DNA from 4 places in the Paenibacillus sp. FSL M7-0420 genome. Region 1 is predicted to be linked to each of the others. Evidence: riboswitches for the same ligand, from Rfam matches in the RefSeq annotation. Region 1 holds a riboswitch; each other region holds the start of a gene.
What was found. Region 1 has a riboswitch for cyclic di-AMP ahead of MKX51_RS16135 (APC family permease). Riboswitches for the same ligand answer to the same signal wherever they lie in the genome.

Region 2: it holds a riboswitch for cyclic di-AMP, as region 1 does, so the genes downstream of both, MKX51_RS21110 (hypothetical protein) here and MKX51_RS16135 (APC family permease) in region 1, are expected to answer to the same signal.
Region 3: it holds a riboswitch for cyclic di-AMP, as region 1 does, so the genes downstream of both, MKX51_RS01115 (hypothetical protein) here and MKX51_RS16135 (APC family permease) in region 1, are expected to answer to the same signal.
Region 4: it holds a riboswitch for cyclic di-AMP, as region 1 does, so the genes downstream of both, MKX51_RS31950 (C40 family peptidase) here and MKX51_RS16135 (APC family permease) in region 1, are expected to answer to the same signal.

The regions. Positions count from the first base shown of each region.
Region 1 is NZ_JBBOCJ010000001.1:3,817,508-3,823,360, forward strand. Features, by position in the region: gene MKX51_RS16130 (ABC transporter substrate-binding protein) at 1-30, opposite strand, end outside; gene MKX51_RS16135 (APC family permease) at 206-2,023, opposite strand; cyclic di-AMP (ydaO/yuaA leader) riboswitch at 2,152-2,312, opposite strand; gene MKX51_RS16140 (disulfide oxidoreductase) at 2,539-2,973, opposite strand; gene MKX51_RS16145 (DsbA family protein) at 2,970-3,734, opposite strand; gene MKX51_RS16150 (sensor histidine kinase) at 3,828-5,747, opposite strand.
Region 2 is NZ_JBBOCJ010000001.1:4,911,745-4,917,597, forward strand. Features, by position in the region: gene MKX51_RS21095 (alpha-galactosidase) at 1-1,052, shown strand, start outside; gene MKX51_RS21100 (flotillin family protein) at 1,242-2,672, opposite strand; gene MKX51_RS21105 (hypothetical protein) at 2,691-3,152, opposite strand; gene MKX51_RS21110 (hypothetical protein) at 3,359-3,880, opposite strand; cyclic di-AMP (ydaO/yuaA leader) riboswitch at 3,996-4,178, opposite strand; gene MKX51_RS21115 (TetR/AcrR family transcriptional regulator) at 4,757-5,383, shown strand; gene MKX51_RS21120 (MMPL family transporter) at 5,413-5,853, shown strand, end outside.
Region 3 is NZ_JBBOCJ010000001.1:252,308-258,160, forward strand. Features, by position in the region: gene MKX51_RS01105 (family 43 glycosylhydrolase) at 1-489, shown strand, start outside; gene MKX51_RS01110 (hypothetical protein) at 604-810, shown strand; gene MKX51_RS01115 (hypothetical protein) at 1,318-1,773, opposite strand; cyclic di-AMP (ydaO/yuaA leader) riboswitch at 1,906-2,075, opposite strand; gene MKX51_RS01120 (WD40 repeat domain-containing protein) at 2,316-3,647, opposite strand; gene MKX51_RS01125 (glutaredoxin family protein) at 3,755-3,997, opposite strand; gene ytxJ (bacillithiol system redox-active protein YtxJ) at 3,994-4,320, opposite strand; gene MKX51_RS01135 (SDR family NAD(P)-dependent oxidoreductase) at 4,548-5,270, shown strand; gene MKX51_RS01140 (ThuA domain-containing protein) at 5,322-5,853, shown strand, end outside.
Region 4 is NZ_JBBOCJ010000001.1:7,395,172-7,401,024, reverse strand. Features, by position in the region: gene MKX51_RS31965 (M1 family aminopeptidase) at 1-364, shown strand, start outside; gene MKX51_RS31960 (hypothetical protein) at 374-1,207, shown strand; cyclic di-AMP (ydaO/yuaA leader) riboswitch at 1,420-1,558, shown strand; gene MKX51_RS31955 (C40 family peptidase) at 1,616-2,044, shown strand; cyclic di-AMP (ydaO/yuaA leader) riboswitch at 2,433-2,575, shown strand; gene MKX51_RS31950 (C40 family peptidase) at 2,580-3,071, shown strand; gene MKX51_RS31945 (GNAT family N-acetyltransferase) at 3,327-3,812, shown strand; gene MKX51_RS31940 (c-type cytochrome) at 3,940-4,296, shown strand; gene MKX51_RS31935 (4a-hydroxytetrahydrobiopterin dehydratase) at 4,429-4,704, opposite strand; gene MKX51_RS31930 (hypothetical protein) at 4,916-5,209, opposite strand; gene motA (flagellar motor stator protein MotA) at 5,412-5,853, shown strand, end outside.

The sequences.
Region 1 (5,853 bases):
TCTTGATCCTTGCAGGTTGAACGAAAACATTAAAATACCCCTCCTGTATGTTGTCTTCATGATTGGCAAAAGTCCTTTTACCTTCAGCTTGTCTATACTGATGATATTGATTCTCATTCTCTATGTCAACCAATAACTTATAATAACGACCAAACGGCCGTCTCCGCATCAAGCAGAAACAGCCGTCTTCCTATAATCTTCTATATTATTTATGCAGATGGAAAGGAACCGTGGCGATGACAATGTCCTTCTGATTCATCAGATAGGAGCGGATGAACAGGCTGGTCTGATTATGCAGCACCGCCTGCCACCAGTGCTTGGTCACGAATTGCGGAATCAGGACGGTAATATGATCCGTTGAAGAGGTCTTCCACTCTACTGTATCGATGAACTTCACCAGCGGGCGGATAATGCTGCGGTAGCGGGAGCGCAGGACAATCAGGCGTACGCCGGGGTTCCACTCCTCCCACTTCTGCTCCATCTTGTGAATCTCTTCTTCATCGAAGCCTACATATACAGCGACCACATTATCCGTCAATGACTTCGCATAGCTGATCGAATGCAGTACAGCGCGAGTCACACCGGCGACCGGAACGACTACGGTGCTTCCTTTGATACAAGGCTTATCGGTAGCTGGACAGATCCGCAGCTGATCGGCAATATTCATATAATGGCGGTGAATCCGGTGGAACACGATGATAACAACCGGCAGGAAGATGAAGGCCATCCACACGCTGGAGAATTTAGTGATTATGAAAATCAGGGTGATCGTTAATGTAGTGAGCATCCCCACCGTATTGACGGCGAACTTGCTCTGCCAGCCTTTCGGCTTCGTTCTGTACCATTGGACCATCATGCCAAGCTGCGACAGCGTGAACGGAATGAATACCCCTACTGCATATAATGGAATGAGTCCTTCCGTATTCCCGTGAAACGCCGCTACCAGCACAGCCGACATGACACCGAGGAAAATAATGCCGTTGGAGAAGCCCAGCCGGTCGCCGCGCACCATGAAGGCATGGGGCAGATATTTGTCTTTGGCGAACATGAACGCCAGCAGCGGGAAGGCCGAGTACGCCGTATTGGCTGCCAGGAACAGGATAACCGCCGTAATCCCCTGAATGAAGAAGTACAGTCCGCCGCGGCCGAAGGTAGACTCGGTAATCTGTGAGACCACGGTAGCCTTCTCATCAGGCATGATACCGTACCAGTAAGCGAGCAGCGTAATACCTGTGAACATTACCCCGAGAATGAGGCCCATGAGCATCAGCGTTTTGGCTGCATTTTTCTCCGCCGGCGCTTTGAAGTTAGGAATGGCATTAGAGACTGCCTCAACCCCCGTCAGAGCCGAACAGCCGGAGCTGAAGGCCTTCAGCAGCAGGAACATACTCACGTTCGATACCGCCGAGCCAATCTCAGGAACATGGGCATGGGCGCCGCCGGTCATATATTTGAAGACCCCCGAGATGATGAGCACGAAGATGGAAACAACGAACAGATAGACCGGAATAGCGATGAAGGAGGCAGATTCGGTCACTCCCCGCAGGTTAACAATCGTTAAGAGCACGATAACAGATACCGCTATGAGGACAGTATGATTATGGAGATTTGGAAAAGCTGAAGTGATCGCATCCGTCCCCGCCGAGGCGCTTACCGCCACCGTCAGAATGTAATCCACCAGAAGAGAGCCGCCGGCCAGTAAGCCGGTATGAACCCCGAGGTTGGTTTTGGCTACAATATAAGCACCACCGCCCTGCGGATATGCAAATATCGTCTGCCGGTAGGATAGAATCAGAATGGCCAGCAAGCCCAATACGGCTAATGCAATTGGCAAAGAGTACCAGATAGCGGTGAACCCGGCGGCCACCAGTACAATCAGAATTTGTTCTGTTCCGTAGGCTACAGACGAGAGCGCATCAGAAGACAGGACAGCCAGTGCTTTCACCTTGGATAACTTTTCATGATCGAGTTCGTTCGACTTCATCGGACGCCCGATCAATAGTCGTTTTACCTTGCTTACCATTGTAGTAACAGTTCCTCTCTTGGTTAAGTTGAAATGGGCTTTCCCTGCGCTGTTTTCATAAGTGGATTTCATAAATGCAGGCACCAAAATAAGCATACGGAAATGATCCGCATGCCTAATGTGCATGGTCATTATCCCACTTGTAGCTTACGAGGTTAGCTGGCGGATTCGGACTGTGGTAGCCCTACGGTTACAGGCCCTTGCGGCCCGCTCCGATTCACCCCTTTTGGCCTTGGCCAAAGTGTGGTTCCCCCGTTTTTCCTTCCGGAAAATTCAGCGCATATTCAACTTCTCACAAGGACTAATATTAAGCTACAACACGTCTTCCGTAAAGCGTGGAAACAAATGAAAAAAGAATGAAAAGCACTCAAAACAACCAAATCCATCATCCGGTATGTCTTGATCTTTCATTCTCTTTCATTATCCCTTTAACACGTGATTTTACAGGGTTTTTGCATATTATTTTTTGCTAAAATTAAGGGTATTCTCTTCTCTTCCTTCTGCCCGTCAGCTTCTTACTCAGCAGGCTCTTCTTTGCGTCCTGTCCAGAGCAGAATGGAGATTAAGGCAAAGGCTATAAGTGCAAGCAAAGGGACTGTTACAAAACCGAACCAATTCAGATAATCCTTATTGCACGGTACGCCGATGGTACAGGGAAGCACCTTGCTGAGCGCCGGAATTTTTTGCTCCGCATAATGATAAATCGAGATGCAGCCGCCGATTAGGCTGAGCGGAAGCACATAAGGAATGATCCGCTTGTCCGCCCGGTAGGTGGCAATTCCCAGCAGGAACAGCTGCGGGTACATGAAGATCCGCTGGAACCAGCACAGCCTGCACGGTTCGTAATGCAGGACCTCACTGAGATACAGGCTTCCCGCTACAGCCACCACACAGACGAACCAGGCCAAGTAGAGACAGTTACGCCGGCAGAAGGCAGAGAAGGCGGTCATTGGGCGGCCCCTGCTCCCGCTGCTGCTGTTGCTGCCTGAATCTGGGCGTCAATCGCCTCCATATTGAAAGGCTCATTCACCTTGATTCCGTTCACGAACAAGGATGGCGTATTCGTTACACCCGCATCCGTGCCCACCTGAATATCCCGCTCCAGCTCATTTACATAAGTACGCTCGTCAATGTCCTTGCGTAGCAGGTCATAATCCACCGGCAGCTCCAGCTGCTTGGCGAGACTCACCAGGAAGTCAGGCGTAGCCCATTCCTCCTCTTCATTCCCCTGATTGGCATAGATCGCATCGAAGTACTTCCAGAACGCTTCCTGGTTCTGATGATACACCGATAGGGCTGCCAGGGAGGCCGTTCTCGAATCCTTGCCGATGAAGGCCAGATTCACGAAATAGAAGGCTGCTTTATTCTGATCTACATAGCCCTGAACGATCTGCGGCTTGATGACACCGGTGAACTGGGCGCATGCCGGACATTTGAAATCGCCGAATTCCACAATTTTGACCGGAGCATCCTCCTTGCCCAGCCGCATCATTTCACTGTAATTGAAGGCAACAGGCTTGCTGTCTGAGCCTGCAGGCGAAGAATCCTTGGAAGCAAGCATGAATAAGCCTACAAAAATAATAATGACGATGGCCACCGTACTCACGATAAGAATTCTCGTTTTCTGCTTCTGCTGCTCCTGTTCTGCCCTGCGCTTCTCCTGCTTGCTCATCTGGGGAGCCGTGACATTGTTCTTTTTTGTTTTGCTCAAAGAGAGTTCCTTTCCGTCCTCAGGACTATCGTGATAAAAGAATAGTTACTTTCAAATTATATAATGTTAACTCTCTTGTTGGCAATCGCTGTCTTATACGGCTTCATTCTCCTCTGCTGACTCCCCTTCCCCTGTATCCTTGCCGAAAAATACCTCCGGGGAATGCTCCTGCGACTGCAGCTTAATTCTGAAGAAGAATTGTGTGCCGCCCCCTTCTGCCGGTTCTGCCCAGATTTCTCCTTGCATCAGGTCTACAAGCTTCTTGCAGATCGCCAGGCCCAGACCCGTGCCGGGGTACTTGCGGGTATGCGACCCGTCCACCTGCGAGAAGGACTGGAAGAGCAGCTGTAGCTTATCCGGTGAGATGCCAATGCCGGTGTCGCGTACCATGAATTGCAGCGCCTGAGCGGTCTCCCTGACGCCATAGGACTCCACTTTAACCGTTACCGTGCCGGATGGCGTGAATTTCACCGCATTGCCGATCAGGTTGATGAGAATCTGGCGGATACGCGCAGCATCCCCGGTGAACTTGTCGGGAAGTCCCTCCTCGATCAGAAGCTCCAGAGATAACGGCTTGTCTTGTGTGCTCACCATGAACAGGTCCATACAGCCCTGGAGCAGCGCCTTCAGCCCGAAAGTATCCTTGTTCAGTGAGAGGCCATCCGCCTCCAGCCGGGAGATATCGAGAATATCGCTCATCACATGCAGCAGAGCGTGGCTGCTTGTACTCTGAAGCCGCAGGAGCTCCAGATGCTCAGGATTGCTGATCTCCTCGGACAGCAGCTGGTTGACACCGATAATGCCGTTCAGCGGCGTGCGGATCTCATGGCTCATGGTGGCGAGGAACTCGCTTTTCATCGTCACAGCACTCTCCGCGGCATCCCTGGCCTCCAGCAGCTCATACTGATACTTCATCAGGGCAGTCACATCCTCGGCCACAATATAGACCCACTGCTCCGTATGATGCAGCAAAGGAAAGACAGTGACACTACAGATCAGTTGCTCCCCGCCTTTGCTCCGTACCTTCAGTTCCAGCTTGGAGGACTGCCCCCGTGAAGCGCGCGTTATGGCATCCCGTACGGCCGCTTCATCCCGTTCGCTGTATAGTATCGCCTTATAATTCCCCAGTTCTTCGCTGCTATATCCGGTAATGTCCCGCAGAGCAGGATTAGCACTGATTATCTTCTTGCGAGCAGGATCAATGCAGATCACCATATCAGGGTTATGCTCGAACAGCGCAGTATACCGCTGCTCATTGAAGGCAGCTGACTGGAGTACCCGCTGCCGGTCCCTGTACAACAGGGCAAGGACGATCGACACAATGAACAGGAAGGAGCCGCAGAGGATCATTCCCAGTATCGAATCCTGCAAATAGAGCACGTGCGCGGCTGCACTGGACGGTTCTCCTAGAGGGAAGGAAGCGCCCGCCATGGCAGCGTAATGGATGCCTGTGAACGCGCCGGTCAGGGTCAGGACAAGCAGCAGCTTTTTGAAGCTGAACATATTGTAGGCCTGCTCCAGCCACTTCGGATCGTAGGATGCGGTGATCACCGGGATGATCAGGGCGAACAATACCGCCAGAATAATGGAAAAGGCGCCTTGCTCATACGTTGCCGTAAGTCTCATCGACAGAATGCCGCTGAAATGCATAATCAGGATGCCGCTGCTGAACAAGAGGCCGCCCAGAGCCAGATAGACCCTGCTGCGGGTCTGCGGGTTATTCAGCATAGCTAACAGCATATAAGAAGCTGCTACGGGAATTACTAGAGAGAACGCCAGTAGTGGCAGATTATACGATACCGGAACGGCCATATCCATTGCGCGCATCCCGATGAAATGCATGCTCCACAGGCCTGTGCCAAGCACCAGGGAGATGAGCAGGATGAACCGGGAGCTCCGCTGGCCGCGAAGCAGACGTTCCGTCAGATCGAGCGCCGTGAAGCAGGAGAGAAAGGCTATCGCAACCGACAAGAGGACAAGCAGATCATTGTAATTGTTGTGAGGATGTTCCAACGCTCCCGCCCCTTTCTTGAATCGGATATATTACATGTATTTACACTTCCTTACCCGCCTTAAATCCGGCCGAATCGGAGACAGGTCAGAACCATTCATCCTTATA
Region 2 (5,853 bases), 1.1 Mb from region 1:
AGCCGGAGATGGTCTCGCCGGACAGTGAGCTGTACCGCAAGCACCCAGACTGGTGCCTGCATGCCGAAGGACGCCGCCGCACGGAAGGCCGCAACCAGCTGATCCTGGACCTCTCCCGCCCGGAGGTATGCGACTATCTGTATGAGACGTTAAGCGCGGTCTTTTCCAGTGCCCCGATCCGCTATATCAAGTGGGACATGAACCGCAATATGACCGAGATTGCATCGGCGAAGGCTGCCCCAGAGCGGCAAAAAGAAACCGCCCACCGCTATATGCTCGGCCTGTATAATCTGCTGGAACGCCTGACCTCGCGCTTCCCGGATATTCTGTTCGAGAGCTGCTCCGGCGGCGGCGGCCGGTTCGATCCGGGCATGCTGTTCTATATGCCGCAGACCTGGACCAGCGACAACACCGATGCGGTGGAACGCCTGGCGATTCAGTACGGCACAAGCATCGTCTACCCGGCCAGCAGCATGGGCGCACATGTATCTGACGTTCCGAACCATCAGGTAGACCGCATTACCTCCCTCGCTATGCGCGGCGATGTAGCGATGAGCGGTAACTTCGGCTATGAGCTGGACCTCACAAAGTTCACTGAAGCGGAGAAGGACCTGGCCGCCCGGCAGATTGCCCAGTACAAGGAGATCCGCACGCTGGTGCAGCAAGGGGACATGTACCGTCTGCTGAGTCCGTTCGAGGGCAGCGGTGAGACCGCCTGGATGTTCGTCAGCGAGGACAAGACCGAAGCCTTCGTCGCTTACTTCCGCGTACTCGCGAGACCTAATCCGCCAATCTCGCGCCTTACGCTCAAGGGACTGAACCCGGAGCTGGATTACGTGCTTGAGACGGGGGCAAAAGGCAGCAACGAGCATCTTCACGGCGGCGCAGAAGCTTCTTCGGCAACAGAAGGCGACAGCTCCGCTCCGTTCCGGACCGCCTTCGGCGGGACACCGCTCGGTGGAGACCGCCTGATGCGCATGGGTCTCGTAGTCTCCGACCTGCGCGGAGATTATGCAAGCTGCACCTACCGCCTGAGAGCGGTGCAGCGCTGATCTGTAGCTTTCGTTCTGCGGGCGGTGCAGCACTGATCCGCAGCTTCCTTTTCACTATAAGACTTATGCACGGTTTAGCTTCAGGCATACCACAGGCGTCAGCCTCCTTTAGGAGATTGACGCCTGTTTTTTTTGTGGAAAGATGCAGTCAGGAAGGCGGCTTGCTGGCGGTTTATTAACGACTAACGCCTACTCCTGTTCCTGCCCCTGTTCCCGGCCAAGCAGTCCGCTGAGCGCCTCCGTTACGTTCATGCCGGTCAGCGTCTTGGTCAGCTCAGGCACCTGGGCCATGATTTTGGCGATATCGCCGGTGATTTTGTTCACGCCTGAGGAAGCCCCGTCCTGGGAGATGACGGTGATCTTGTCTACCTTGGCCAGCGGGGAGGCGATTTTCTCAGCCAGCTCGGGCAGGATTTTCAGGAATTCCACGGTCAGGGCGGCTTGAGTGAACTGTTTGTATGCTTCGGCCTTCTTCTGCAGCGCTCCCGCTTCCGCCGCTCCGGCCAGCTGGACGATCTCCGCATTCGCCTTGCCTTTTGCCAGCTCCGCCTCGGCTGTTGCCAGCCCGCGCTTAGTCGTCGTAGCGGCTTCGGCTTCCGCCTCCAGAATCTGCCGCTGCTTGGCAGCTTCCGCCCGCATAACCGTAGCCTGATTCTCCGCCTGGGCAGGCTTGATCACCGTTGCCTCCAGCTCCCGCTGTCTCAGCTCAACCTCGATCTCCCGGACTGTGCGGTTGGCTTCGGCCTCCATCTGTGTGATCTTGACCTGTTCCGTAACCAGTGACTGCTTGATCTTATTCTGCTGCAATTCGTACGCCAGATCCGCCTGCGCCTTCTTCACCTCGGTCTCCAGCTTGAAATCAGCCTGCTTAATATTCAACTCCTTTTCGAACAGGGATTCCTTCGCACGGGCGGCGGTTCCCGCTTCTATGGTCGCCTGATGGGCATTGGCTTTGGCAATGGAGGATTCCTTCTCCGCTTCGGCTTGCTTGATCTGAATGTCGCGTTCGGCCTCAGCCTTGGCAATACTGGCATCGCGGCGGATACGCTCAATCTCGGGCACCCCCATATTGTCGATGTACCCTTTGTCGTCGGTAATCTTCTTGATGGTGAAGCTGACCACCTCCAGCCCCATCTTGTCGAGGTCCTCCGAGCAGGTCTCCCGCATCTTGCTGTTGATCTCGTCAGGGGTCTTCAGGATAGATTCTACGGTGAGCTGGCCGATCAGGCCGCGCAGATGACCCTCCACCGAATGCAGAATAATTGTCTCTCGGTCTTCTTCCGGCCGGTCAATGAACTGCTCGCTGGCTGTGAGAATAGCGGTTGGATCGCTTTTAATCTTAATCTGGGCGACCGCCTCCAGGTTCAGCTTGATGCCCTGGCGGGAAAACATGGCCTGCGCCGGGATCACATCGAAGCTCATCAGCATCATGGAGATGGTTTTATTGTTCTGGAAGCCGGGGATAACGAATGTCCCGCCGCCCTGGACCACTCTTTTGCCGCCGAGACCGTATACGATCATGGCCTGATTGGGCGGAACCTTTTTATACGCGGTCACAATACTGGTTAACGCCAGCAGAATTACAACAACAATAGCTCCGGTTACATATAAAATTAACATTTGCTCCGACACTCCCCGTTAGTTTTGTTCCATTTCCCTCTCGAACAAAGTGACCGCTGCGATCCCCTTATCCGTCTTCACAATAATCACCCGATCGCCCCGCAACAGCGACTGGCCGGATTCGGCACGCACGCCGATGGAGCGCATGGTCCCGTGCAGCACATACTTCATCTCTCCCACGGCCCCATTCGCTGCGGCGATGCTGATATAGCCGAGCTGGCCTGCCGGGTCATAATCAAGTTCACTCATACTGCTGTCATACCGGGTCATCACCCGGGCCAGCACCGTGTAGAGCAGGATGCCCGGCAGCAGGGCGATCAAGGTACAGACCAGTACCACGGCGAACAGCTGCATCCCGCTGAACTGGACAAGCAGATACCCCGTGCCGCCCCAGACGGTGACAAACACCATCAGCGGAAGAATCGGCAGAAAACCAGGCCCCCCGGCATCGCCTCCCCCGACATGCAGGTGGCCTTCCAAGCCGTGCCCATGAATACTGCCACTGAGAATAAGCAGAAGTCCAACCCAAAAGCAGACGATAAATACAGTAGCGATGGTAACCCCCTCCTTTCAATGGATTGGTGATACGGTAACTGACTAGTATGAGGATGAATAAACCGACTAATTATTGTTGTTATACGTCTTTTTTTCACTTCCACTTGTCGCTATTGCCCCTAATTTCCACTTTAGGCTGCCTGGTTGTGTATGGCAGAGGCGCAATTGGATTCAAGGGCACTTGTGCTCTTCATTTGCTCATTTAGCCAACTTTCCTGGAATTCAGGAGCACTAGTGCTCTTCATTTGCTCGTTTAGCCAACATTCCTGGGATTCAGGTGCACTTGTGCTCTTCATTTGCTCGTTTAGCCAACTTTTCTGGAATTCAGAGGTACTTGTGCTCTTCATTTGCTCGTTTAGCCAACATTCCTGGGATTCTGGTGCACTTGTGCTCTTCATTTCCACCTCCAGCCCACTTCCAGCGCAATCAGTGGGATTTATCCCTCTCATTTCCGCATCCAGCCCACTTCCAGCGCAATCAGTGGGATTTATCCCTCTCATTTCCGCATCCAGCCCACTTCCAGCACAATCAGTGGGATTTATCCCTCTCATTTCCTCTTCCAGCCCACTTTCGGCTGCATCTGAGGGATTTATCCCTCTCATTTCCTCTTCCAGCCCACTTTCGGCTGCATCTGAGGGATTTATCCTTCTCATTTCCACCTCCAGCACACTTCCTCCGCAATCAGAGGGATTTATCCCTCACCTGCACAGCAAAAAGACCACAGCAGCAGCAGGGCTCTCCGTGGTCGGTTAATCGATCATGGCGCTCATCCTCTCTCTTCGAGGCTTACGGGGTTAGCTGACGGATTCGGGCAGCGAGATTGCCCTACCTCACCAGAGCCATAGTATCACGCTGGCAAGGATTCACCCCGGGTACTCAGCAGCCCATCCTTAAGCCGCCTGCACCAGTTGGTTCCCCCGTTCCCGTTACGGAATTCAGCCATTTCAAGAACAGTGTCATTTCATTCGGTTGTTGATTGAATCTTACGCCTGTAGCCATTTAATGTAAAACCTCACGGATGACAAAAGAAGTCAAAAATGCTGTCCCTTCGGGAATGAAGGCGCATTCTTCAGTTCGGCTCTTAACCGCCCGGCGATTTGCTCCTGCTATCGTCTGTTTACACCAACGTTACTCTTCCTCTCACTTACTTCTCTTCCTACGCCCACTCCCCTGCTCATCTGCTCATCTACTCACTCTTTCTTCTACTTACTCTCTCTTCTACTTACTCTCTCTTCTACTTACTCTCTCTTCTACTCCTATACTCACTAACTTCTCACTTACTCACCTACTCACTTACTCACCTACTCACCTACTCTTCTACTCCCACTCACATCCTCATCACTTTCCTCTATCCTACTTCTCATAAACCTTACCCCCCCACCTTTCTTCCCCATCCCACTACTCAAAATTTGAAATATTCACATTTCCGTCACTTGATGCTCATTGTGCAATCTTTCCCTTTGAGCAATAATAGAACCTATAGATTCTATAGCGCCTTTAACTTTTGAAGAAAGGAGGACCATTGAAATTTGAATTCCAAACTGAATTTGCGGGACAAAAAAAAGGAAGCCACCTTCTACGCCCTAGCCGTAGCGGCCTTCGAGCTTGCGCTTGAGCATGGCATGGATGGCTTCATTGTTGACGATGTTGTTCAGAAGGCCGGGTATTCCCGGCGGACTTTTGCCAATTACTTCTCCTGCAAGGAAGAAGCAGTGGCCGCCTATTTCATTGGCAATATTGCTGCCAAAGAGAAAGAAGAAGCGAATAACACGCTGGCCGGTCAACCGCCGGATGCTACACCGCTTGATGTCCTGTACAACCTGCTGAAGCTGCAATTCACCTCGGAGTTCCTGCATAAGCTGCGGCAGTTCGTCTCCCTGGCGAATCAATATCCGTCTCTGGAGCCTTACATTCTCAATGTCTTCCGGCATTTGCAGATCACAGCCCAGGAGACACTGGAGCAGTTCACCCGTGGACGGTATGCCGATGGATATACCCACCTGCTGGTAGGTGCCGTCTATGGGGCATTCGTGCCTATCTTGGACGGACGGCTGAATGTCATGCTGCCGGGCGAACAGCTGAGTGAAGGCTCCGATGCCATGCCGTTTGAACAATACCTGAATTCTATGTTTGCTTATTTACGTAACGGCTTCTAAATTCACAGATAAAGAGGAGAAACCACTACATGTCTACCTTTCTATACCGCTTAGGGAAATCGGCTTATGCCAAGCCTTGGGCCTTCATTGCAGTCTGGATCATTGTACTCGGAGTTGTAGGCACCCTGATTGGAGTCAATGGCATTCAATCCAGCTCTGAGATGAAAATTGAAGGCACAGAGTCGCAAAAAGTGCTGGATAAGCTGACAAAAGAGCTGCCCGCTGCAGCCGGAGGCCAGGCTAGTATCGCCTTCACTGCACCGGACGGCGAACGTCTGGATACGCCTGAGCGGTCCGCACTATTGCTGAAGGCCATTAATGATGTATACAACATGGAATATGTCATAAACCCTGTAGAGCTCGCAGCACAAGCAGCGGCCGCCGCTAGTCAAGCCGCTGCTGATCCTTCCGCCGCTACGGGCCAAGCCGCTGCCGATCCTTCCGCCGCCGCTGGTCAAGCTGCCGCCGAT
Region 3 (5,853 bases), 3.6 Mb from region 1:
ATCCATCCGGCGATTATGGCCACGCGTGCAACTTCCCTTCATTATGAAGTGCAAACCAGGGTGGAATTTCATCCCGATCACTACTCGGAAACGGCAGGTCTGGGGCTATACTATGATTCGAATAATTGGCTGTACGTTCACTTGACCCACTCCGAATCAGAGGGTACCGTTCTATACGTACTTCAGGCCAAGCTGGGAGAGCGCATCGAGCTGGTCCACAATTACATTCCAGTCCCTGAAGAGACAGCGGAGCTCAAGCTTATCTATAATGCAGGCATCGCGAGTATCCTTTACCGCTTCGGGGATAACGGGGATTGGCAAGCTTTTGTAGAAAATATCGATGTTCTCTATTTGTCGGATGAAGGCGTGAACGGGGAGCCGGGGGAGATTGGCGGATTTACAGGCTTGTTCAATTTCATTGGTTCCGTGGATGCTCACCAGCATGACTCCTTCGCTGATTTTGACTATTATGGCGTGAAGAATTACTAGCCAAGGACGCCCTGCGTTCTTCCGCCCGGGTGTGCCCGGAGCCGTGGTGAACTGGTGAAAACGCCGGAGATGGTGTACCTTAGTAGTATTAGTCTTTAGGAGTGGTGAATGGTTGTGAAGAAAAGTAGACAAACCCCCGTGCTGGTCGCGGCTTCTATCCTGCTCATTATTGTCAGCAGCCTGATCCCGTCGGATCAGTCGACTTGGCTGGGTGCGTTACAGACCCTTCTGCTGGGAGCCGGACTGCTCGGCTGCTGTATGGCTTTTTGGCGGTTTGCCAAGGGCGGCAAGGGCGGCAAGGGCGGCAAGGGCAAGAGCTGAGTTCTATGTAGTGAACGGCCGGCGGAGACAGGAGCAGTGCATGGGATGGTTAGCTATGTAAGGTGAGCCAGGCACTGTATGGGTGCTGATGCTGAGAGTCAAGGATTAAGTCGCGGCGGATGCTGCGGCTTTATTTGATAGAATTTATATGTTTGGGGTCCCCGCAAAGTACCTGAGTCATCACCTACGCTAAAGCCCCACTTTGTGGGGGGATTTTGCGGACTCAGCGGCCCTTATTTTGTGAAAAAGACTGATTATCTTCCCGGAGCGGACTGAGAGGACGCTAAAGGGCTGTATGGAGCGCAAAATGAGGCAAAATTGGTTCATTAAGCGCCTCTCAGTCCGCATGGCCTTCGGAATGGTCCCATTTGCTGAAATAGCGGATCTGTAGTCCGCATGGTCCGCTATCCATCTCCTTTTGTCGCATCCGTACCCTATTTCCGCCACATCCAACCAATTCCGCCACACTCATTCCTATATTCCGCGTATCCTGCGTTATTCCCAGTCTCACCCCGCTGAAGGGCGGTGGACCGCAGGCAAGGCTGAATGTGCGGCTGCCATCTGTTCGCGTATTCCTCTAAGCTGGGCCTTTAGCTCGGGAATGCTGCACTCCAGAATCTGGCTGATGTCGGGGAGGGGGAGCTGGATGCCGTACCATAAGGCACTGGCAACGTGATCATCCCAGTTAAGCAGCGCAGAAGCATATCGGCTGCGGTCGTGGGTGAGCATGGCACACTGGCGGATGCACTCTCTGTAGGCAGCCGCAGCAGCGCCGTCACCTGAGAGGCTGCCCTTCAGCCATAGTGGATGGAGTGCTACGAAGGTGGCGATTGCAGCTTGTTCGGCGCGGGCGCCTTGCTCCAGCAGCAGGCAGCTAAGCGCATAGACGGGACCGCTATATTGCTGGGTGTAGGGGTTGAATCCGGCAGCGGCTGTTAGTTTGGGCGATAAGGGGTCAGGCATGTGGTCACGTTCCTTCCTGAATCTATACTGTGCAGTTCATTCCAGCGCGCAAAAAACCGCAGGCAGAGGAGGACCTCTGCCTGCGGTTGGGTAACAGGCTTAAGACGCCTGGCACAAAAGCGTGGCGGATCAGGGCTCTCTCCTTACGCTTACGAGGTTAGCTGTCGGATTCGGACGGTGAGAGTCGCCCTACCTGCCGGAGACCTGCGCGTGGCATTCTCCTTCGGATTCACCCCAAGTCGGCCTGACGGCCGGATGGTTCCCCCGTTTTCCACATGACGGAAATTCAGCGTGCATGCATATGCTCATTTTCATGAATGCATTCATTTGCTTTCAACACGAATCATACTCTCTTCAGAGGGGGTTTGTAAAAATGGAAAAGAGTGCTATTCGCCTTGTTTTCAGCAAATGGCTGACTGGTTATGCAAATGGAAGCGAAAACTCATATATGTAGCAGATTATCTGCCATTTATCTCGCTCAATCGCCGTTTTTTATTTTTGGCAGACGGCGGCGGAGAAGAAGGGTTCCCCCATGTATCAGCTCACCACCAAAGCGGCCCATTCTGATTCTTCCAGGCAATCATCCGCTTCATCTCACGAACGGTTCCTGTTGTAATCTCATAGTCGCTGCGTTCAGTGGCATGAAGGTCCAGGAAATGCAGCATCCCTCCATAAGTCCCCACGGCCAGCATGGTCTCATCCGGATTGACAGCTAATCCGGAAATGGTGCTTCCGGCATAATAACGCCACAGCTCCCGCCCCTCTACATCAACGAGCCTCAAGTAGCCATAGGCATCGCCAATGACAACACCGTCCTTCAGCGCTGCCGCCGCATACACCCGGGCTTCCCCGTTAACGACCGGATATTCCTGATCTGGCAGGAGCTTGCCTGCTTCTAGATCTTCAAGGGACACGGCAAGAGTAACGCCATTGTAGAAGTGGCAGGCATTGTACCATACACTATGCTGGTCCTTCGTAAATATAGTATAGTGCGGGTAACTGGATTCCGGATTGAATAAGTGAACCTGCCCTGAAGCTGTGTCATATAAAAGATGATCACTGCCCTGGCTGCCATAGGCAATCCATCTTCCATCCGGAGAGACAGCACCATGCGGCATGTCGATCTCAATATGCTCCATCTCATCTGCTTTATATTCTTCGAGGTCAGGATGCAGCAGCTTCACCTCCCATGGCTTCTCCTGCGATTGCTGGACCAGGATAATCCCCTGACTTGTAACAAGCAATAACGCTTGACCGCCGTTAAAAGGAATAACTTGCTCCAAGGGTAACTCCTGATCCAGGCGGTCTATGTTCAAAACGGTAAAGTCCGGGTCCAGCGCTTGAATCGTTCCATTCAGCTCCCGCCACGAAAGCTCGGCCACTACTTCTCCCTGTAATGCGCTGTTCATGGATTGCAGAATAGTAATCCCTTGCGTGCCCGCGAGTGCATAGAACTGATTGTCAGGAGATGCCCCAACCAGGCTAAATTCGTCGAATACGGAAATAACATCCTTATGTACAGCCACAACTGCATTCTTCTCCCAAGGTGAGCCGGTGCTGAACACTACAGCATCATCACTTATGAAATGGATACCGCGAATCGCCTGCATCTCCTTCTGAAAGTGCCCGGAGAGCGGCCACGTTGCCGCCGGCAATTGCTCCCGCAGCTCAGCAATCTCACCGTGCTCATTAGCTCCTCGAATCATCTTATAGATTTTGGCGGCGAGGGCCCCGCGTGTATCCTCTGCGGGTTCATTTCCCGCTGTGTCCCAGCCTTCTGTCAGACCCTTATGTACGAATTGATTGACGTCGCTCACATAACGCTGTCCTTCTTCACGCCATTTGGCGGCATGCTCATCCTGTAGCCATTTCAAAGGATCAAGCCTCCTTTTCCAGATATATATAAATATACAGTTATTTCATCGATGAATCGCAAAAAAAAGGCGCTGCTCCCGTTGAGAGGACAGCACCTTTGCGTATATTACAGAACAGCAGCATCCATAAGCTCCTGAAGCTCAGGGAGATTGAAGCCCTTGACCGCCCGGTCCCCGGATACGGTGACTGGAATGCCCATGAAGCCCAGCTTCTCCACTTCCTCCTGATAGACGGAGCTGGTCATCACATCCCGGACCTCGAAGGGAATGCCCTTGCTCTCCAGCAGCTGCTTCACCTGATTGCATTCGCCGCAGCCGGAGGTCGAATAGACAATTACGTTCGCGCTCATTGTTCCACTGCTTCCTTTATCGCTTTTTGGGTAATCTTCCAGTGTGAGGTGTTCCAGCGGACCTCGCTGTCCTCCAGCAGGAAAATCTGCGGGGATTCATGCTTGATCCCGAAATCCTCAGCAATCTGATTGGAGACAGGACGGTCTTCGATCACATGAACCACGGCTGCAGGCGTATCTGAATGCTGTGCATAGGCCTGGAATTCCTCGTTGGCCTTGGCGCTGATCGGGCAGGTGGTGCTGTGCTTGAAGAGCAGTTTTTTGCCGGGCTGCCCGATATATTGCTGTAGTTCATCCTTAGTATGGATCTGTTGAATAGACACCTTAGAATCACCTTCCTGTGTAAGAGTGAATGAAACCTGTTGTCAACAATTGTGTTGTTAACAACTATTAATCATGATTGTAGCATAGTTCAAAATTAAAGCAAAAGAAAGTTCAGCTAAGCCTGCCCCTCCCTTGCAGGACGTTGTTAACGGCCGGTGGCCATGCTAATGTGAGAGGGATGAACTTAGGCTCAGTGCATAATCATGCAGATATGAGGGGGGAGCTTATGAAAAGGGTTGCTTGTGTCACCGGTGCTGACCGTGGACTCGGATTGTACCTGGTTCGCTCTCTTTTAGAGAGTAAATACATGGTGTTTGCCGGACAGTATTTGCCGGACCCTGCGCTACTTGAAGCTTTGAAAGCGCAATACCCGGATAGCCTGAGGCTGGTCCCTCTCGATATCGGCAGTGCAGGGAGCGTAAAGGAGGCCGCGCGGAGTATTGCCGGAAGTACAGGGCACCTTGATATAATTATCAATAACGCAGGGATTATCCACAAGTCTGATGATGCAACGGTGCTCGTGGATATGGATGATGAAGCTATGGCGGAGATTTATAACGTGAACACGCTGGGTGCGCTGAGGGTGAGCAATGCACTGATGGGCTTACTGCTGCAAGGCCGCCAGCGTCTGGTGGTTAATATCTCGTCGGAGGCCGGAAGCATCGGGCGGAACAAGCGGATCAATATGTATGGCTACTGTATGTCGAAGGCCGCGCTTAATATGCAGTCTTCGCTGCTGCACAATCATCTGCGTGCGATGGGCGGACAAGTGCTGGTCTTCCATCCCGGCTGGCTGCAGACTTATATGAACGGGGAGAAGGATGCAGAGGCGCCTGTAACTCCTGAAGAATCAGCAGGCAAGATTATGACGATCGTTCATAACCACAGGATGTATCTAGCCGAAGAACCGGCTTATATCGATCTGGACGGCAATCTCTGGCCCTGGTGACACGAACACATTCAGGACAGGCTAACTTGGCAAAAGAGAGGTGTGTACATCATGTCTTCATACAAAGCACTAGCGTTCGGCAGCTATACTGAAGTGAAATATCATCCCTTCGAAGGGGTAGACCGTGAGCTGGAGCAGCTCCTTGAGCCGGAGCTCCAGGTGGTCTCTACGGAGGATTACGGACGGATGAACCAGGCAGAGCTGGCAGAATGCAGGCTGGTGGTCTCCTATACGGAATTCTCCGAGGAGCAGTTACCCGCTGCGCAGAGCGGAGCCCTGCTTGCTTATGTGGCTGGCGGCGGCGGGCTGCTTGTCGTGCACAACGGCATATCCCTGCAGCGTAATCAGGAGCTTGGGGCGATGCTCGGTGCCCGGTTCACCCATCATCCGGCGTTCACGACGCTTCAGATGAAGGTGACTGCGCCGGAGCATCCGATTATGGAGGGGATCTCTGATTTTGTGATAGAGGACGAGCCTTACTATTTCGAGCAGCATCCCCACTTCGAGACAACGGTACTGGCCGAATATCCTCATGACGGAGCGATGAGACCGGCGGCATGGTGCCATACCTTCGGCGAAGGCC
Region 4 (5,853 bases), 3.6 Mb from region 1:
AGTTGACGATATCAGGCTTACGGTTAAACAGGACAACAGCGACAGCGGGGGGAGCCGCTATAGCGCTGTGGTCGATGTAAGCAATAAGGGCAGCCTGTACCCCGATGTTCCCGTGAAATTCACCTTCGCAGACGGGTACACGGTGCAGCAATACTGGAATGGCGAGGGTAAGGCTACCTCCTTTGAATTAACGTATAAAACGCCGCTGGTCTCCGCAGAGATTGATCCGGGGCATTCCATTCTGCTGGAGAGCAGGCATCTTAATAATTTCAGAATGGCGGAGCTTGAGCCGCGTACACTCTCCCGCTGGACGCTTAGTGCATCAACTCTGCTTGAAACCCTGCTCGGAACTCTTGTCTGGTGAGGTGAAGGAATGGTGAAAAGCTCAATTGCCCGCGGTTGGATCAGCATGAAAGAGCAGTTCTATATATTGATCCTGCTATTTATCTACCGGCTGTTCTGGGGATATTTCCTGTACAAATTCATTAAAAGCGCGGTTGTCCCCGTCCTGCTCCGCTACCCGGATGCGAACGCCGGCGGCAGCGGAATAGGCAGGCTGCTGTATTATATCGAGGGGCAGACCGCGCTGCGCACCGACCCCGCCGTCCAGCACTGGCTGTGGATGCTGCTTGCGCTGACAGTGCTAAGGCTGCTGGTGACTCCCTTTATCCGTGCAGGGCTGCTGCACGAGCTTCACCAGGAGCGCGCCGGAGCGCGGGGACTGTTCTTTTTTCCCGGAATGAGAAAATATGGGCTGCCGGTGCTGGTGTTCAGCCTCGTTGAATGGGCGCTAACCCTCCTGCCGCTCTATTGGCTGCTTCCGCGTATGTACCGTCATCTGCTCAGCGGCGTTCTCGATGTACAGCTCCTGCTCAAGCTGGTGCCTTATGTACTGGGCTGGCTGCTCTATCTCTTCCTTGTCCGCAAGCTTCTGCTCTATATGCAGTTCGGCTACACCGCAGGTACCGGTATGTTCTCCTCGCTGCTGATCTGCCTGAAGGTGCTGCTGCCTTCCATTGGTATATCCATCGTTCTGGGGGCGGGAAGCCTGGCCGTCATTCTGCTCTGCAGCGCCTCTGCTCTGTTCTATCCCGGGTTGCCGGCCCTTATGCTCCGCCAGGCAGCTCCGCTGCCCTCCACGCTGTTCAATATGTGGGGGATCGCTGCCCAGTACCACCTCTGGTCCAGTAAATCATTTCCACAATAATAAGCTGCTGAAGCGGCATACTAAAGAGAGTCACAGCCCCTCTATCCGGGAGCAGGACTCTTTTTTGCTTGAACGGAGGACAAAAGCATTTGCAAAAGGCTAAATCCTCTGATACAATGATGGCTGTATCAGTAGTAACAAAGTTGTAATCTTTCAAGCAAAATCTTCCGTAACTATTGCAATTTAAGCTATGCCGATAAGTCACTGTTCTGGTGCACAAAACGCCGAATTCCCTGCACCGGGAAGTGGGGGAACCATATTTTGGGTGAATTGATCTCGCTTTAGAGGGGTCATAGGGGAACCTTCTACCGAATCCTTAAGCTAACCTCGCAGGCCCTGGAAGGAGTACATCTTTTGATTAGTCAGAATTTCAAGAAAAAATGCACCGCGGCAGCGCTGGGTCTTGTGATGGTATTCACACTCGGAGCGGGCAGTGCCTTCGCAGATTCCAAAATGGATACTGTGATTTCAAAAACCATTGGAACGTCGTATAAAACCGGAGGCACAACCACCAGCGGCTTCGACTGTTCCGGATTTACCAAGTATGTGTTCAAGAATGTCGGGCTTACCTTGCCCCGCACCTCCAAAGCACAGTACAAAGTTGGAACAAGTGTATCCAAGAGCAACCTGCGTTCAGGTGATCTCGTGTTCTTCAATACTCTGGGTAACGGAGTGTCCCATGTCGGTATTTATGTTGGAAACGGGAAGTTCGCACAGTCCTCAAGTTCACGTGGTGTAACCATCAGTTCGATGAGCCAGTCCTACTGGGCCAACCGCTACGTTGGCGCCAAACGAGTAATGAGCACAACAGCCTACCAAGCTGTCGCTTACGATTGAACCCTTGAAGCATACCCCGAATATTTCAGCCTCTAACAACTAAATGTAACTTATACGAGCCCGGGATGATTATTGCCGTAATCATTTCCGGGTTTTTCCTTTTCCTTATTCTACCTTTTACACCGAATTCGCAGCCTTGAAACAGCATTTTCTTGCAAAAATAAAGAAATTATCATATAAATTAACCCCTGCGCATAGATATGAGTCTTTCGAAAGGGCTATAACTCTAAAAAACAGCAAAAAAGATGCATTAATATGTTATAAGTGATTGCCAAGCGCCTTAGTCTTTGTTACAATTATCGCAGTGATCTTTTAGTAACATTTTTGTAATTATTGAATCGCTTTTAACAAAGGTTTTGTCATGTATTGAATGAACCGCTAATCCTAATCAACAGTCGTGCCGAGTTCCCTAATGAATTAGGGAAACGGGGGAACCACTTTGGGTGAATTGACCTCCTATTCTAAGAGGGGTCATAGGGGACCTTCAACCGAACCCTTAAGCTAACCTCGTAGGCATTGGAAGGGGTATTTACTTTTGAAGAAGAAGCTAGCAGCCGCAGTACTAAGCTTGTCCATTATCTTCACCATCGGAGCAGGAAGCGCTTTCGCGGATTCCAAAATGGATAAAGTGATCGACAAAGCCATCGGAACCAAATACGTGTCCGGCGGTACATCAACTAACGGGTTTGATTGCTCCGGATTTACAATGTATGTTTTTGATAAGATCGGCATTAACCTGCCCCATCAATCCGGCTCCCAATATCAGATGGGCTCTGCTGTATCCCGTGACGAGATGAGACCGGGCGATCTTGTATTCTTCAATACAAGCGGTAAGGGCGTATCCCATGTCGGTATTTATGTTGGTGACGGCGAATTCGCCCATGCCTCTTCCTCACGTGGTGTAACCATCAGTTCGCTGAGTGACAGCTATTACGTCAACCGCTACGTTGGCGCCAAGCGAATCATGAGTACAGATGCCTACAAGACTGTAGCTTCGGATTCCCAAGACAACGATGATGTACAATAATCCTTTGTAACCTAACGCTCTTTTCCGAGATTTTTGCCGAAATCTTGGAGAAGGGCTTTTTTTGTCTATAAAATTACTTACCCGTCTCTATATTTGTAAAACACCGATTCTGCACTTTCGGAAAATATATTTTGGCGTTTGTCAAGTTTCTGTATTTCCGCAAGGAATTTGCGTCGAAACTCGCTGTTTTTGTATATAATTAATATAAAGAATGATAAGTATAAATTGATTTCCCCTGGAAGGAGGCCTCCCCTAATGATTAGCTCCCCGCTAACCTTTTACGTGGTGCCTATGGAGCCGCAGCATGCCGCTGAGATCTGTGAGTGGAGCTACAAGCCTCCGTATAATATTTACGGCTGGATGTCCTGGGAGCAGATGCAGGCGCTGGGCGTGGAGTTCGGAGACCCGCAGCTGCGCAGCGAGCAATATGTGTCGGTAGTGAACGGACAAGGCGTTCTGTGCGGCTTCGCCCAGCTCTTTCCGATGGAGGGGATAGTCCGGCTTGGAGTCGGAATGCGGCCCGATCTGTGCGGTCATGGAATGGGGCATCTGTTCATGAAGGCTATTGTGCAGGCAGCACAGACCCGTTACCCGGAACGCGAGATCGATCTGGAGGTGCTGACCTGGAACCAGCGCGCCATCCGCGCCTATCAGAAATGCGGGTTCACCATAACAGATACCTATGAGCGCCGTACCCCGACGGGCAATAAGCCTTTTTATTGCATGGTCTATGAGGAATAGCACCGGAGAATGAGGTGTTTTCAAAAAAATGGATCATTTGTGTTCATTTTTTTGACACACATACTATGATAACGCTTCACCATCCGCTATAATGGAGTCAGCAGCTTACATGGAGGGACGGATGCAGATGCAGAAATGGATCATGAGCGGTTTGTTTTTTGCCGCCTGTGCCTTTGCAGTAATCTTAATGTTTACCTTACCCGGGAAATCCGAGGTGGCGGAACAGAACAAACCGACCATGCCGGAGGTTGTGCTGGACGCTGCGGGCGCAGAAGCCACAGTGAAGGCCAATTGTATCTCCTGCCACGGTGACCAGCTTCAGGGCGGGGCGGGGCCCAGCCTGCAGCAGGAAGGCGCTTCGCATGACGCAGCTCAGATCTACAGCATAGTCACCAAGGGCCGCGGACAGATGCCCCCCTTCAAAGACAGGCTGGCCCCTGAAGAGATTGCGAATGTAGCCCTATGGCTGGCCGAGAAGAAATAATCCGCAACCTGTACTCACACCATGCTCCTTATTCTAAATGTATAATGCCCGTGACGAGGATAACGAATGATCCTTGCACGGGCATTTTCTATTGATCAGATATTCCTGTTGTCTCCATAGGGGCCTTGTCCTCTAGCGGGTCTTCTCGAATGCCTCATTAAATTCATGCGCCTGGCGGAGATCAAGCTTCTCCACATCTGCAGCCAGCCGCAGAACAACCGTCTTGTAATCAATGGTGATATGCGGGTGATGGTCAAAGGCCTCCGAAATTGCCGCTACCTCATCCACAAAGGCAATTCCCTTCATATATTCACTGAACATATATTTGCGCACCAGCCTATCCCTCTCCAGCTTCCAGCCCTCAAGCTTGCCGATCTGCTCCTGCAGTTGTTCCTCAGTTAATTGCAATTCGTTTCCTCCCTTGCTAAGTTAACGGTTCCTTCAGCCTGCTCTTCTTCTTCAAATAAAACATCCCTCAGCTTCTGAAAGTCCAAGGGATGTGCCAGGCCAAAGATTTTTGATTAAATGTATTCTGACATCCCGGAAATTAGTACTCCACTTCCAATTTTAACATGGCCGGATGCCCGGGACAAACCCGCTGCCGCATTTTCCCCCTGCTTTATACAAGAACGACCGAAGCCAGATCCTCATCACCCAGCAGAATATTAATGCGGTGTGTTTCTTTATCGTACATCACAACTCCGCTGCCCACCTGAATGACCGGCTCGTTGCCCAGCGCGTAGAACAGGTCTTCCGCAAGCGCCTCCCACACCTCCTGCCTCGATTCCTCCGGCAGATTCGTCCACTCTTCAGGCTCCATTTCAAAAAAAATGTACCCGTCTGCAATCCGTCCAACGGCTCCTGTCAGTTCAACCAGAATTTCACCGTAATCCCTGCCATGCTTAACTCCCACATCAATCACTCCGTTTTCTTCGCTGATGAATAATAACCTACCTTATCTATTATAGCCGAAAAAATCACTTCACAAAAAAGGGAATGATGTCGATAAAGAAGAATATACGTGATTTGGTTACGAACAGAGTGTTCTCCCGCGGTTCAAGGACGAATTAGCGGTTAGTCGATCACTTCTTAATTCTCATGGACGAGGTGCATAAATGGAAATCTCAACAATTCTAGGCCTGGTGTTTGGTCTGATCGCAGTAATCTGGGGGATGATACTCAAGCATGCTCCGCTTGCAAGCTTGAACAACCCCGCTGCCTATGTCATTATTTTTCTTGGCACGGCTGCCTCTATCTTCATGGCCTTTCCGATGTCGGAAGTCAAGAATTTCCCTAAGCTGTTGAAGATCCTGTTTACGAAGAAAAAGATGGTCGGTAAGCCCGAACTGATTACCATGTTCATGGAATGGGCATCCATTACCCGCCGCGAAGGGCTGCTCGCTCTGGAGTCCAATGTCGATGAAATTGAAGATAACTTCCTCCGTAACGGCATGCGGATGATTATTGACGGCAATGATCAGGAGTTCGTCCGTGATGTATTAATGGAAGATATTCATGCCACTGAAGACAGACATAAAGCCGGAGCCTTGATCTTCT